Regions from separate parts of the Micromonospora sp. NPDC047527 genome, predicted to be linked through region 2. Evidence: riboswitches for the same ligand, from Rfam matches in the RefSeq annotation. Region 2 holds a riboswitch; each other region holds the start of a gene.
The links. Region 2 has a riboswitch for cyclic di-AMP ahead of ABZ808_RS10165 (NlpC/P60 family protein). Riboswitches for the same ligand answer to the same signal wherever they lie in the genome.
Positions count from the first base shown of each region.

Region 1 (4,829 bases), on a different contig from region 2:
GTCCACCGTCTTCGTCGAGTACATCGCCTCGGTGCTGCCCTCGCTCGGCGAGGACACAGCGACCCTGCACTCGCTGGGCACGCTCTTCCCGGGGATGACGGCCACCCGCACCGATCCGCCGGAGGTGGCGGCGGTGAAGGGCTCGCTGCGGATGCGTCGGGTGCTGGAGCAGGCCGCCCGGGACGCGGTGCCGGGCGGGCCAAGTGAGCTGCGGCTGCTCTACCGGGGCGGGTTGCTGCGGCTGGACCGCGCCGAGTTGGACGCGATCCGGGACCGCGCGCTGCACCGGGGCGCCCGACGCAACGAGGCCCGCCGGGCCGGCTTCGACGGGATCTTCGCCGCGCTCTGGGCGCAGGCCCGTCGTCTGAACACCGGCACCGGCCGGCTGCCGGAGCAGCGGTCCTTCGAGGGCGAGATCGCCGAGCGGCCGGAGTTCCGCGAGTTCCTCAAGGCGTGGTGGCCCCGGCTGCACCCCCGGCACGTACTCGGTTGGCTGGCCCGTCCGGACCGGCTGCGTCGGTACGCCAGCGGGATCCTCTCCGGCGCGGAGATCCGGATGCTCGAGGCGGCGTACCGGAGCCTGGACACCGACGGCCTCACCATCGCCGACATCGCGCTGCTGGACGAGTTGGACGCGCTGCTCGGCAAGCCGGCGCAGCCGGCGCGGGCCCGGCGCGACCCGTTCCAGCTCGCCGGTGGGGTCCGGGAGCTGACCACCCTCGGCGACCGCCAGCGGGCGGCCCGCGCGGCGGCGCGGGAGCGCCCGGCGGACTACCGGGACTACGCGCACGTGGTGGTGGACGAGGCGCAGGACGTTTCGCCGATGCAGTGGCGGATGATCGGCCGGCGCGGCCGGCTGGCCTCGTGGACCGTGGTGGGCGACCCGGCGCAGACCGCGTGGACCGGCGACCCGGAGGAGCTGGCCCGAGCCCGGGACCAGGCGTTGGGCCGCCGCAAGCGGCACGACTTCACGCTGACCACCAACTACCGCAACTCGGCGGAGATCTTCGCGGTGGCGGCGGCCGAGATCCGCCGGCTCTATCCGGACCTGCCGCTGCCGAGGGCCGTCCGCTCCACCGGGGTCGACCCGGTGGAGCTGGTGGTGCCGGCAGCCGGGTTGGAGACCGCGGTCGTGGAGGCGGCCGCCGGCCTGCTGGCCGAGGTGGACGGCACGGTGGGGGTGATCACGCCGGTCCCCCGCCGGGACGAGGTCGCCGGTTGGCTCGGCGCGCTCGGCGCGTCGCGGTTGCAGGTGGTGACCAGCCTGGAGGCCAAGGGCATGGAGTACGACGGCGTGGTGCTTGTCGCACCGAGCGAGATCCGGGCGGATCCGGGGGCGGGCGTACGCACGCTCTACGTCGCGCTGTCCCGTGCCACCCAGCGGCTCACCACCATCGACCCGATCGGCTGAATCCGAATCGGCGCGGCCCGGAGTCGGCACTGGCGGACAGTTGCATACATAGCGATGTGAGCATACATTTGACCCGGTCCCGGACGGCAACGGAGGGTGGGTGTCGTGGGTGCAGGTCATGACCACCACCACGCCTCGGTCGCCAATGCCGCGCACCAGCACCGGGGCCGACTCTGGGCGGCATTCGGGCTGCTCGCCACCCTGATGGTGGTCGAGGCGGTGGCCGCCCTGCACACCGGCTCGCTGGCCCTGCTCTCCGACGCCGGGCACATGTTCACCGACGTGCTCGGCATCGGGATGGCGCTCGCCGCGATCACCGCCACCCAACGGGCCACCGGCGACCCGCAGCGCACCTTCGGGCTCTACCGCCTCGAGGTGCTCGCCGCCCTGGCCAACGCCGTCCTGCTCTCCGGCGTGGCGATCTACGTGGTGGTCGAGGCGATCCGCCGGTTCGGCGACCCGCACGAGGTGGTGGCCGGCCCGATGCTCGCGGTGGCCGTCCTCGGCCTGCTCGCGAACGTGGTCGCGTTCGCCCTGCTCCGCACCGGGGCCCGGGAGAGCATCAACCTCCAGGGCGCCTACCTGGAGGTGCTCGGCGACCTGCTCGGCTCGGTCGGCGTGATCGGGGCGGCACTGCTCATCACGGTCACCGACTGGTGGTGGGCCGACCCACTGGTGGCGGTCGCCATCGGCGTGTTCATCCTGCCGCGCACCTGGCGGCTCGGCCGCGCCGCAGTCCGCATCCTGGTGCAGGCCGCCCCGGAACACCTCCAGGTCACCGCCGTACACGACCGGCTGGCCGCCGTGCCCGGCGTCGTCGAGGTGCACGACCTGCACGTCTGGACGCTCACCTCGGGCATGGAGGTAGCCTCCGCACACCTGACCATGGCCCCCGGCGCGGAGGTCGGCGCCGTGCTCACCGCCGCGCGTGCCGCCCTCCAGGAAGACTTCCGGATCGAGCACGCCACGCTCCAGATCGAGCCCGGGGCCGCACCCGGTGCCTGCGGTGCCGTCACCTGGTGACAATTTGCCGAGATTTCATCGCATTAGTCGACATTCACGGTGACGACGTACGCACCGTCCGTCACATTCGCTGCACCTGCCCCAGCGGCACCGGTAGGCTCTGTCTCGGCCACCACCCGGCGGCGCCCTCCCGGCGCCGGTGGGGGCCGCCGCCTAATCGCCCGAGAGGGCGAACCGGGGAACCACGTTCCTGGGGTGCATCCGCGTCAGCGGTAGGGATCTTCCGTCCCGAACCCGTCAGCTAACCCGGTCGGCGGCTAACGGAAGGACACGAATAGTGGCACCAGCACGACCCCCCGCCGCCCGACTGGCGGCGCTGATCGTCATGATGTTCACCCTCGGCGTCGCGATCCCGGCCGGCGCAGCCTCGGCCGCTCCCCCGGCCGCCCAGCGGGCCGCCGCGGCACCCAGCGACGACGAAGAGGGTGGCACCCCGGCCCTGCGGGCCCAGCTCGAAGCGGCCAGCAAGGGCTACCTCGACGCGAAGCGCGCCCTGGACACCTCCGTACAACGGCAGCAGCAACTCGCCACCAAACTGAAGACCACCGAAGCCGAGATGAACGAGCGCAACGGCAAGGTCGGTCAGATCGCCGGCGTCGCGTACCGCACCGGCCGGCTCAGCACCGTCTCGGCGCTGCTCAGCACCAACACCCCCGAAGGCTTCATGGATCGGGCCGCCGCGCTGGACGTGGTCGCCGCCAACGAGGACCGGGCACTGCGCGACCTCCTCGCCACCAAGGACGAGGCCAACCGCACCCGCGTCGCCCTCGACGGCGAGATCCGCGAGCAGCGCAAGCAGGTCGAGGTGATGGCCAAGCGCAAGGAACAGGCCGAGCGAGCCCTGACCGTGGCCACCACCAAGCCGCAGACCACCACCGCCGACACCAACTCCAACCGGGGCACCTCCAGCGCCAACGCCAAGGCCGCGCCGCGCAACTCCGACGGCTCCTGGCCGTCCGAGTCGTGCAGCGTCAACGACCCCACCCCGGCCAACGGCTGCATCACCCCCCGCACCCTGCACGCCCTCAACCAGGCCAAAGCCGCCGGCTTCACCCGGTACGTCTCCTGCCACCGCTCCGGCGGCTCCGGCGAGCACCCCAAGGGCCGGGCCTGCGACTTCGCCGCGCAGAAGAACGGCTTCGGCGGAGACGCCACCGGCGGCGACAAGACGTACGGCAACAACCTGGCCGCGTACTTCATCCGCAACGCCGACCGGCTCGCCGTGCTGTACGTGATCTGGTACAGGCAGATCTGGCTACCCAGCAGCGGGTGGAAGTCCTACAGCGGAGCGGGCGGCGACCCGTCCAGCGATCACACCAACCACGTGCACCTGTCCGTGTACTGACCCCGACCCGGCCGGCGCCTCTCCGATGTGGGGCGCCGGCCGTCGGCCCTCAGGCCGCTGAGCAGGCTGGTCTGGCACCTGCCGCACCCCGATTGCCCGGCAACGCCAGCCATGATCGCGCTGCAACCAGGATGTAGTGGCCTCGCAAGCGGCCGGAGGCCACTACATCCTGGATCGAGCACGATCATGGCGAGGTCGCCGCGCGCCGGGCGCGGCTCGCGGCGGGACGGGGCGCGGCGCGCGAGGGCAGGGCGGCTCGCGGCGTGGCGGGGCGGCGTGGGCGCGGGTGTGGTCAGGCGGGATTTGGGGGGTTGTCGGTGCGGTCGAGGGCCGCGCCGAGTCGGGTCGCCAGGGCCAGGTGGGCGGCTCTGGCCTGGCGAAACGCGTACCGGAAAAGGGGCGCTGGCGCCCGCAGGGTGATCTCGACGTCGATCCGGACCAGGCCGTCCGGCTCGGTGCGTAGCCGGGTGTGGTTGCGCACCGTGGTGGCCGGCCACTGGCGGGCCACCGTGACGATCTCGTCGTCCTCGCAGACGAGCACGTCCGCCTGGTAGGTGGTTTTGAAGCGCAGCGGGCCGGCGGCCAGCCGGTCGTTGATCGTGTAGCTGGCCCGGGCGCCAGGCCGGGGCGGGACCCGGCGAACCCGGATGATCAGCGGATGCAGCTCGCCCTGGCGGGTCAGGTCGCTCAGCAACGCCGCCGCGTCGGCGAGGGAGCAGCGGGCCTGGACGGTGTAGCTGAACGTATCGCTGCTGAACACACCGTCTCCTGCCGTCGATGGTCGCACGATCGTCCCGTACCCCGGTCAGGCTGGCAACGCCCGGACGGACGCCGGCCGTTGCCCCGGCATTCGCGGTGCGTTATCACTACCGTCGGCTGTGGGGATATCACCGGTCGTGACGGAGGGCGGAGACATGAACGGCGATGCTCGGTGAGCGGGCACGTGATGGTCTTCGCGCCCACTCCGCAGCTGACGGTGACGGTGGACCAGCCGAACGACCATCCCGAGCTGCACCTGCACCCCGGCGGGCAGGGTGTCTGGCAGGCCCG
Region 1 is NZ_JBEYTK010000009.1:99,900-104,728, reverse strand. It holds gene ABZ808_RS27280 (AAA family ATPase) at 1-1,411, shown strand, start outside; gene ABZ808_RS27275 (cation diffusion facilitator family transporter) at 1,517-2,434, shown strand; cyclic di-AMP (ydaO/yuaA leader) riboswitch at 2,575-2,706, shown strand; gene ABZ808_RS27270 (hypothetical protein) at 2,760-3,779, shown strand; gene ABZ808_RS27265 (SRPBCC family protein) at 4,072-4,539, opposite strand; gene ABZ808_RS27260 (PfkB family carbohydrate kinase) at 4,711-4,829, shown strand, end outside.
Region 1: it holds a riboswitch for cyclic di-AMP, as region 2 does, so the genes downstream of both, ABZ808_RS27270 (hypothetical protein) here and ABZ808_RS10165 (NlpC/P60 family protein) in region 2, are expected to answer to the same signal.

Region 2 (4,829 bases):
CGGATGGACCCGGGGACCGCCGTCGGCGCGGACCGTGGCCAGGTAGCCGAAGCCCGGCCCGTACTGCTGCAGGAGAACGCGGATCCCGTCGGCGAGTCGGGGCTCGTCGGCGGCGAAATCGGACCAGGAAGCCATGCCGGCATTCTATCGAACAAATGTACGAAGAGCGACCTCGACACGCTGGTCACCGCGTGCCTCGCTATGGTGGTCCGATGCTGCTCTCCGACCGCGACCTGGTCACCGAGATCAAGGCCGGCGCGCTGGGCCTGGACCCTTTCGAGCCCACTCTGGTCCAACCGTCCAGCATCGACGTACGACTCGACCGGCTGTTCCGGGTCTTCAACAACCACCTCTACACGCACATCGACCCGGCCATGCAGCAGGACGACCTGACCTCGGTGGTCGAGGTGCCCGACGGCGAGCCGTTCGTGCTGCACCCGGGCGAGTTCGTGCTCGCCTCGACGCTGGAGGTGATCTCGCTCGGCGACCAGCTGGCCGGCCGCCTGGAGGGCAAGTCCAGCCTGGGCCGGCTCGGCCTGCTCACCCACTCCACCGCCGGCTTCATCGACCCGGGCTTCTCCGGTCACGTGACGCTGGAGCTGTCCAACGTGGCGAACCTGCCGATCACCCTCTGGCCGGGCATGAAGATCGGGCAGCTCTGCATCTTCCGGCTCTCCTCGCCGGCCGACCACCCGTACGGCTCGGTGGTCTACGGCTCGCGTTACCAGGGTCAGCGGGGGCCGACGCCGAGCCGCTCCTGGCAGAACTGGCGGGCCTGGCCGACCCGCTGAGGGTCGGGTCAACGACGAGGGCCCGCCGCGACGGATCGCGACGGGCCCTCGACCAGCAGAGGTTCAGCCTGGGCGGCCGTAGCTGTGGATCGGGCCGTCGTCGACCTTCTTCATCTTGACGGGTTGACCGGCCTGGGACGCGTGCACCACCCAGCCGTTGCCGACGTACATGCCGACGTGGTGGATGTCGCTGTAGTAGAAGACCAGGTCACCGGGGCGCAGATCGGCGCGGCTGACGTCCTTGGTCACCCGGCTCTGCTGCGCGGCGTTGTGCGGCAGGGACACCCCGGCCTTGGCCCACGCGGCCAGCATCAGCCCGGAGCAGTCGTACGAGTTCGGGCCCTCGGCGCCCCACACGTAGGGTTTGCCGATCTGGGCGCAGGCGAACTTGACCGCCGTGCCCGCGCCGCCGCCGGGGTAGCTGGCCGGGCAGGGCGCCGGACGCAGCGGACCGCCGCCGCCGTTGCCGTACACCTTGAGGCGCAGCTTCTGTAGCCGGTCGATCTCCCCGTTGATCTGCTTCTTCTTCGCCGCCAACTGCGCCTCGGTCAGGGTCAGCTGGGCCACCATCTCGTCCAGCGGCGCCTTCTGCCGGGCCAGCTCGTCACGCAGGTCGGACACCTGCTGTACGTCCTGCTGCTGGTTGTGGGCGAACCGGTCGAGCATCTCCAGTTGGCCGACCATCTCGCTGGGTGACCGGCTGCCGAGCATGGCGTTGACGGTGGAGACGTTCTCGCCCATGTACGCGCGGACGGCCAGGGCGCTGACCTTGTCCATCGCGGCGTCGACCTGGCGCTCCAGCGGAGCGATCCGGGCGGCCAGGGCGTCGGCCTGCTTGCGCTTGGCGGCCAGGTCGGTGCGGGTGGCGTTGTGCCGTTCGATGATCGGTTCGAGCTTGTTCCAGTCGGCGTCGATCTGGCGTTCGATCTCGGCGACGGACGGGTCCGCGTGGGCCGCCGTGGCGCTGCCGGTCAGGACAACGGCGGCGCCGACCAGGGCGGCGAAGGCGGTGGTGAAGCGGGACCAGCGTGGACGCGGCACGGTCGGTGTCGGGTCGGCTGACGCCGACCGCCCGGACGACGGCCGCGGGGCATGAAGTGCCACCGGGGTTCCGTACTCCTTCTTCCTGACCGCCTACCGGGTTAGCTGACGGGTTCGGGCGGGAAGTCGGCGCCCTACCGCAGTGACTGCGGATTCACCCCGAGGAACCTGGGTCCCCGGCTCGCTCGGAAGCGACTCGGCGGTGTCGGTCCGTTACTGCCCGGGACGGGCAGACCTGCCACCGGGCCGACAAATGACCAGAGTAGAGACGGCCGTTACCAATCCGCAACCCGTGGGGCCGTGACACTCCGTACCGATCCGGAGGGGTCACGGACCGTGGGCGAAAGTTTCCTTCTGAGTGTGTCCATACGAGGAAAGGTATTGACGCCGACTCCCGGCCGGCGGGAGGGTGGCCTCACCCTTACCCACGCAATCTAGGGGGTTCGATGCGCCATCCAACCCTGTCGTCCGGCCGGCACGCACTGCTGGTCACCGCCGTGGTCGCCGCGACCGCACTACCGTTGCCCGCCGGTCCGGCCGCCGCCGCACCCACCGCCGACCGCCAGCAGCAGTACGCCGCCGCAGCCAGCGAGTACGGCGTACCGACCGCCGTGCTGCTCGGCGTCTCCTATCTGGAGTCCCGCTGGGACAGCAACGCCGGCACACCGAGCACCAGCGGCGGCTACGGCCCGATGCACCTGACCGACGCCCGGCACGTGACCGCCCTGCCCGGACGCGGCCACCACGACGCCGGCACCGAGGACCCGCGCGGCGACGACTCGCGTACCACGCTGGCACCCCGCCACACCGCAGACTCCGAGCCGCCCAGCGCGGCCCTGCAGACCGTGGACGCCGCCGCCGCGCTGACCGGCGCGGCCCCCGATTCGCTACGCACCGACGCCAACGTGAACATCCGCGGCGGGGCGGCGCTGCTGGCGGCGTACCAACGGGAGTTGGGCGCGCCGGTCGGCGCCGGCAGCGACCCGTCCGCCTGGTACGGCGCGGTGGCCCGTTACGCCGGCGCGGACAGCGCCGACGCCGCGGCGGCCTTCGCCGACGAGGTCTTCACCACCATCGGCGCGGGCGAGTCCCGGGTGACCGACGACGGTCAGCGGGTCACGCTGCCAGCCCGCACGGTACGGCCGGAGCGTTCCTGGCTGGACCGGCTGGGTCTGCGCAAGCTCGCCCGCCCGGATGGTCTGGAGTGCCCGCGCACCATCTCGTGTGAATGGATTCCCGCGCCGTACGAGGCGTTCGGCGACGGGGACTACGGCAACCACGACCTCTCCGACCGGCCCGCCCGGCAGAAGATCGAATACATCGTCATCCACGACACCGAGGCGAGTTGGGCGACCACCCTGAACCTCGTCCAGGACCCGACGTACGTGAGCTGGCACTACTCGCTGCGCTCGGTGGACGGGCACATCGCCCAGCACGTCAGGACCAAGGACGTCGCCTGGCACGCCGGCAACTGGTACGTCAACGCCAAGTCGATCGGGCTCGAACACGAGGGCTTCGCCGCGCAGGGCACCTGGTACACGGAGGCGATGTACCGGACATCCGCGAAGCTCGTCCGACACCTCGCGCTGCGGTTGGGCATCCCGCTGGACCGCCAGCACATCATCGGCCACGACAACGTGCCCGGCACCACCGCGTCGACCGTGCGCGGGATGCACTGGGACCCGGGACCGTACTGGGACTGGACGCACTACTTCGACCTGCTGCACGCGCCGCGCCTGGACACCGGCACCCCGGCGACCGGCCTGGTCCGGATCGACCCGGACTACGCCACCAACCAGCCGGCGTTCATTGGATGCGTCACCCCCGGCGTTCCGTGCCCGCCGCGCGGATCGTCGTCGGTGGTGCTGCGCACCGCACCGGCCGCGGACGCGCCACTGGTCAACGACATCGCGCTGCGCCCCGACGGCACCCCGAACACGATGGAGGTGTCGGACCACGGCGCCCGCGCCTCCGCCGGCCAGACGTACGCGCTGGCCGGGCGGCAGGGTGACTGGACGGCCATCTGGTACCTCGGGCAGCGGGCCTGGTTCCACAACCCGAAGACCGCACCGACCGCCACCTGGACCGTCGGCGTGGTGGTCACCCCGAAGCCCGGCCGCGCCACCATTCCGGTGTACGGGCGGGCGTACCCGGAGCAGGCCGCCTACCCGGCCGGTGTGCCCTACCAGGCGATCTCGCCGTTGCAGTACACCCTCGCCGCCGGGCAGCGGTACGCCGTCGGCGCGGTGCTGCCCGGTGAGTACTACCGGGCCAGCACGGTCGACGGCTCCTCGCCCGGCGACTGGACGGTAATCCGCGGCGAGAACAGGTACGTGCAGATCCAGTTCGGCCACCGCATCATGTACGTCAACCTGGCCGACGTGCAGGTGCTGCCATCCCCGGTGGGCGCGCCGCGCTGACCGGCGTACCGCTGAAAACCGCGACGGCCCCCGGTCGGTGACCGGGGGCCGTCGTCGTGCCTGGTGGGGATCAGCCGGGTCGGCGGAACCCGGCGACCGGCATGTGGTTGATGCTTGCCACCTGCACCGGTTTACCGGCGCGCGGGGCGTGCACCATCTGGTCGTTACCCAGATAGAGGCCGACATGGTGCAGGTCGCTGAAGAAGAACACCAGGTCACCGGGACGGGCGTCGGCCCGCGAGATGGCCTTGCCCTCGTTCCACTGGTTGCCGGTGTGGTGGGTGAGGCTGATCCCGGCCGACTTGTAGGCGTACTGGGTCAGGCCCGAGCAGTCGAACGAGTTCGGGCCGGTGGCACCCCAGACGTACGGCTTGCCGACCTGCTGACAGGCCGTCTTGATCGCCTTCTGGGCCGCCACGTTGACCACACCGTTGATGGTGGGGCAGCCCGTGGTCTTGACCGTGGTCTTGGGCAGCGACGCCTCGAGCTTCTTGATCTCGACGTCGATCTGCTTCTTCTTGGCCGCCAGGTCGTTCTGCTGCTTCGTCTGGGTGCCGATCAGCGCGTCGAGCTTCTC
Region 2 is NZ_JBEYTK010000002.1:297,875-302,703, reverse strand. It holds gene ABZ808_RS10175 (pyridoxamine 5'-phosphate oxidase family protein) at 1-135, opposite strand, end outside; gene dcd (dCTP deaminase) at 213-791, shown strand; gene ABZ808_RS10165 (NlpC/P60 family protein) at 855-1,832, opposite strand; cyclic di-AMP (ydaO/yuaA leader) riboswitch at 1,909-2,044, opposite strand; gene ABZ808_RS10160 (N-acetylmuramoyl-L-alanine amidase) at 2,279-4,252, shown strand; gene ABZ808_RS10155 (NlpC/P60 family protein) at 4,323-4,829, opposite strand, start outside.

Region 3 (4,829 bases), 450 kb from region 2:
CCCGCTGAGCCTCCGGACGCACCTCGTCGGTCAACGCGAACGCGCCGAGCACGGTCCCCGGCAGCCGCACCAGATGCAGCACCGCCGCGCCCCGCGCCGACCACCGCCCGGTCGCCTCCCTCAACTCCGCCGGGAGCGACAGGCCCAGCTCCCGCAGCAGCGCCGGCCCGCCCACCGCGTACTCCGTACCGTCGACGGTGGCCTGCACACCGCGGCCCGGCAGCGATCGGAACTTGGCAGCCGGGGCCGGGCCGGCACGCCCGGCCGCCGTCACGATCGCCCGGGCCAGCGGATGCTCGCTGTCCGACTCGACGCCCGCCGCGATCCGCAGCACCTCGCCCCGCTCGGTGCCCGCCGCCACCACCACGTCGGTGACCACGTGCTCGCCTCGGGTGAGGGTGCCGGTCTTGTCGAAGAGCACCGCGCCGACGGTCCGCATCCGCTCCAACGCCAACCGGTCCTTGATCAGGATTCCGGACCGCGCGGCCAGCGCGGTCGAGAGCGCGACGACCAGAGGGATGGCCAGACCGAGCGCGTGCGGGCACGCGATCACCAGAACCGTGACCGCGCGGACTACCGCCTCGTCGGGCTGACCGAGCGCGGTCCAGACCAGCACGGTCAGCACAGCGGTGCCGGTGGCCACGTAGAACAGCGCGGCGGCGAACCGGTCGGCCAACAGTTGCGCCCGGCCACCGGAGGCCTGCGCCTGCGCGACCATCCGCTGGATGCCGGCGAGGGCGGTCTGCTCACCGAGCGCCTCGACACGGACCCGGACAGCCGAGTCGGTGGCGACGGTACCGGCCACCACCCGATCGCCCGTCGACCGCGCTACCGGCCGGGACTCACCGGTGATCATCGATTCGTTCAGTTCGGCGTCACCCTCGACGATCCGGCCGTCCGCCGGCACCCGACCCCCCGGGCGGACCAGCACCACGTCGTCGATCCGCAGGTCGGTCACCGGCACCGCCTCGACCCGCCCGTCCGCAGCCACCCGCTCGGCCTCGTCCGGCAGCAGCGCGGCCAGCGCCGCGAGCGCGCCCCGCGCCTGCCCGATGGCCTTCATCTCCTGCCAGTGCCCCAGCAGCATGATGGTGACCAGCGCGGCCAACTCCCACCAGAAGTCCAGGTCGAAGGCGCCCACGCTGGTGGCCAGCGATGCGGTGTAGGCCACGGTGATCGCCATCGCGATCAGCAGCATCATGCCCGGTGCCCGGTCCCGTACCTCCCGGACCGCGCCGACCAGGAACGGCCAGCCGCCCCACCAGAACACCACCGAGCCGAGCACCGGGCCCACCCAGGATCGGCCCGGTACGTCGCTCAGGCCCAGCTGATCCGAGACGAGATGGCTGGTCAGGACCACCGGGATGGTGAGCACCAGGCAGACCCAGAAGCGGCGACGGAACATCGCCGGATCGTGCCCGACGTGCTTGTCATGCCCCGCGTGCTTGTCGTGCTCCGCGTGCTGCGTGGGCGCGGCGGGGGTGGCGTGCCGCTGGCGGTCGGGGTCGGGCGCTGACGGAGCGGGCATTCCTCCAACATGCCCCGCCGGTGGCCGCCACGCGAGTGGTTCGCCTATCCGACACCCCGTCACGAACTGCAAGCCCGCTGTGGCCTGGTTAGCATTTCCCAGGATGACTCTCCATACGACGCCGCACACCCAGGCTGCGGCGCCACCACGTCGTGGCGCCACTGCCGGTCAACCGTGCCGGGCGATTACCGTCCGTGATCGAACGATCGTCAGTCGGCGGTCCATCGCGCCTCTCGCAGCCGTTTCCCTGTCAACGGTGAACCGACCGGTCCGCTGACACGTACCCCGCACCGGATCGTTGGGAGTTCTCGCATTGGGTTCCGACCACAGCCGTTCCGCTCCGCCCGCCCCGCCGGGGGTGCGACGGATCCTCGTCGCGACGGTGGTGCCGCTCTTCGTGGCCACCGTCCTCGCCGCGGTGGTGCTCTGGCCGCGCGACGGGTCACCGCGCGCCGGTGGCGAAGCGGACGTGCCGCGATACCACGGCACGGTGACCCGGGTGGTGACCGAGCCCTGCCCGCCGGCGGCGAACCCCGAGGGCACATCGGCCGCCGGGGACGGGCCGTGCGGCACGGTGGACGTACGGGTGGAGGACGGGCCGAGCGCTGGGCAGCAGGTCCAGACCCCGGTCCCCGCCGGGCCCGGAGCGCCCCGGGTGGCGGTGGGCGACGAGGTCATCATGGTCGAGTTGACCGATCCGACCGATCCCGCCGCCAGCAGTTGGAACATCGCCGAGCACCAGCGGGGAACGCCGCTGCTGTGGCTGGCGGTGGTCTTCGCCGCCGCGATCGTCGCGTTCGGCCGATGGCGGGGCCTCGCCGCGCTCGCGGGGCTGGCGGCCAGCTTCGCGATCCTGCTCACCTTCGTGCTGCCGGGCATCGCCGCCGGGGGGTCACCGCTGCTGGTGGCGGTGGTCGGCGCCGCGCTGATCATGTTCGTGGTGCTCTACCTGACGCACGGGGTCACCGCGCAGACCTCGGTCGCGGTGCTCGGCACCCTGGGCAGCCTCATCCTCACCGGCGTACTCGCCACCATCGCCACGGCCGCCACCCACCTCACCGGCTTCGGCAGTGAGGAGGCGACGACGCTGTCGATGTTCCAGGGCGACGTGGACCTGCACGGTCTGCTGCTCGCCGGGATCATCATCGGGTCGCTCGGCGTGCTCGACGACGTGACGGTCACCCAGGCGGCCACCGTCACCGAGTTGGCGAACGCCAACCCGGGGCTGACCCGGTTGCAGCTATACCGGGCGGCCACCCGGGTCGGCCGCGCCCACATCGCCTCCACGGTCAACACCATCGTCCTGGCGTACGCGGGCGCGTCACTCCCCCTGTTGCTCCTGCTCACCGCCGACTCGCGGCCGATCGCGCAGATCCTCACCAGTGAGTTCCTCGCGCAGGAGATCGTTCGCAGCGCGGTCGCCACACTCGGCCTGATCGCCGCCGTGCCGCTGACCACCGGGCTGGCCGCGGTGGTGACCGCGGCCGGGCGGTCGGATGCCACCCCGTCCGCCGATGCTCCCGCCCCGCGCCCCCGACCGGACCGGGCAGAGGCACTGGCGGCACTCGGCTCACCGCGAACGGATCGACCCGACGGGCCGGACCAGACGCGGACCCCACCCCCACCCACCGCCACCGATCCGTGGCCGCAGTCGAACAGGAGCACAGATACGGCATGGTGACACTCCTCAGCGTGACCGGATCGGGCAGTCGTCCTGGAGGCCACGTCACTGGTCACTCAACGCCATGGCGAAATGACGCTTTTGGTGGGCATCCAGGCGTAGCTCACCCGGTCGACTCTCGGGTAACCTCGCTGCCGGTTACCGATGTAGGCGCGAAGCGGCGCCTGCGGTGCCACCGCCCAATCGCCAACCGGCGAGCCGGGGACCCAGGCACGTGGGGTGAATCCGCAGCAGCGGTAGGGGCCACTTCCGCCCCGAACCCGTCAGCTAACCCGGTCGGCGGTCGACGGAAGGGAACATTGTGACGGCACCCCTACGCCGCTGGTTGACACCCGTGGTGGCCGTGATCGCCGCACTGACCGTGCTTGCCGGGCCCCTCCCAGCCCACGCCGCCCCGGCGACCCCCACACCGTCCGGGCACGAGGAGGACAGCGAGCCAAAGCTGCTCAACGACGTCATCGAGCAGGCCAACCGCGACTACTCCGCCGCCAAGTCCAAGTTGGACAAATCCAAGAAGCGGCAGTTGGAGCTCGCGATAGAGGTCGACCGGGCCAAAGCCGACCTGGAGGCGCTGGCCCCGCAGGTCGGGCAGATCGCCGCCCAGTCGTACCGGACCGGCCGGATCGGCGCGATCGCGATGCTGCTGGAGAGCGACGCTCCCGACTCGTTCGTCCAGCGCGCCGCGACGCTCGACGAGATGAACATGGTCAACGAGAAGAAGCTCGCCGAGGTCAACACGGTCAAGGCCCGCGCCGAGCAGGCCAAGCTGGCCCTCGACACGGAGGTCCGCGAGCAGCAGAAGCAGACCGCACTGATGGCGAAGCGCAAGAGCGAGGCGGACAAGGCGCTCTCCCTCGTCGGTGGGAAGGGCTTCACCGGCGGCCTGGTGGATGCCACCTCGCGGGTCGCGAAGATCGGCCCGGGTCGCACCGCCGACGGTGACTGGAAGCCGCAGTCGTGCAGCGAGGACGACCCGACCACCTCCGGCTGCGTCACGCCCCGCACGCTGCACGCGTACAAGGAGGTCAAGCTGGCCGGCTTCAACCGCTTCGTCGGCTGCTACCGCCCCGGCGGGCCGTGGGAGCACCCGAAGGGCCGCGCCTGCGACTGGTCGCTGCAGAAGAGCGGCTTCGCCCCGTGGCACAACGAGGACACCCGCAAGTACGGCAACAACGTCGCCGCGTTCCTCATCCGTAACGCCGACCGACTCGGCATCTACTACGTGATCTGGAACCGACAGATCTGGTTCCCGGCGACCGGGTGGAGTTCGTACAGCGGGCCGTCGAACCACACCGACCACGTCCACATGTCGCTGCTCTGACCACGCCTACAGCAGTCGACGAGGGCCGCCCCGCATCGCGCGGGGCGGCCCTCGTCGCGGGTCTCGGGCTACGTCAGGCGGCGGCGGGCGCCGCCGGGCCGTCCGGGGCGGCGGGCACGTCGAGCGTCGCGGCACCGGCCGGTACGGGGGTCACCGGACGCACTCCACCTGCGGCGAGGCGGTACGACACTCCCACCACCGCGCACCGCCCCTGCGCCACCGCGTCGGCCAGCACCGGCGACTGCCCGAGCAGCGTCTCGACGGTCTGTGCGATGTGGATGTCGACGATGCCGTCGATG
Region 3 is NZ_JBEYTK010000002.1:745,265-750,093, reverse strand. It holds gene ABZ808_RS12350 (heavy metal translocating P-type ATPase) at 1-1,405, opposite strand, end outside; gene ABZ808_RS12345 (YibE/F family protein) at 1,842-3,209, shown strand; cyclic di-AMP (ydaO/yuaA leader) riboswitch at 3,376-3,506, shown strand; gene ABZ808_RS12340 (hypothetical protein) at 3,511-4,530, shown strand; gene ABZ808_RS12335 (carbonic anhydrase) at 4,604-4,829, opposite strand, start outside.
Region 3: it holds a riboswitch for cyclic di-AMP, as region 2 does, so the genes downstream of both, ABZ808_RS12340 (hypothetical protein) here and ABZ808_RS10165 (NlpC/P60 family protein) in region 2, are expected to answer to the same signal.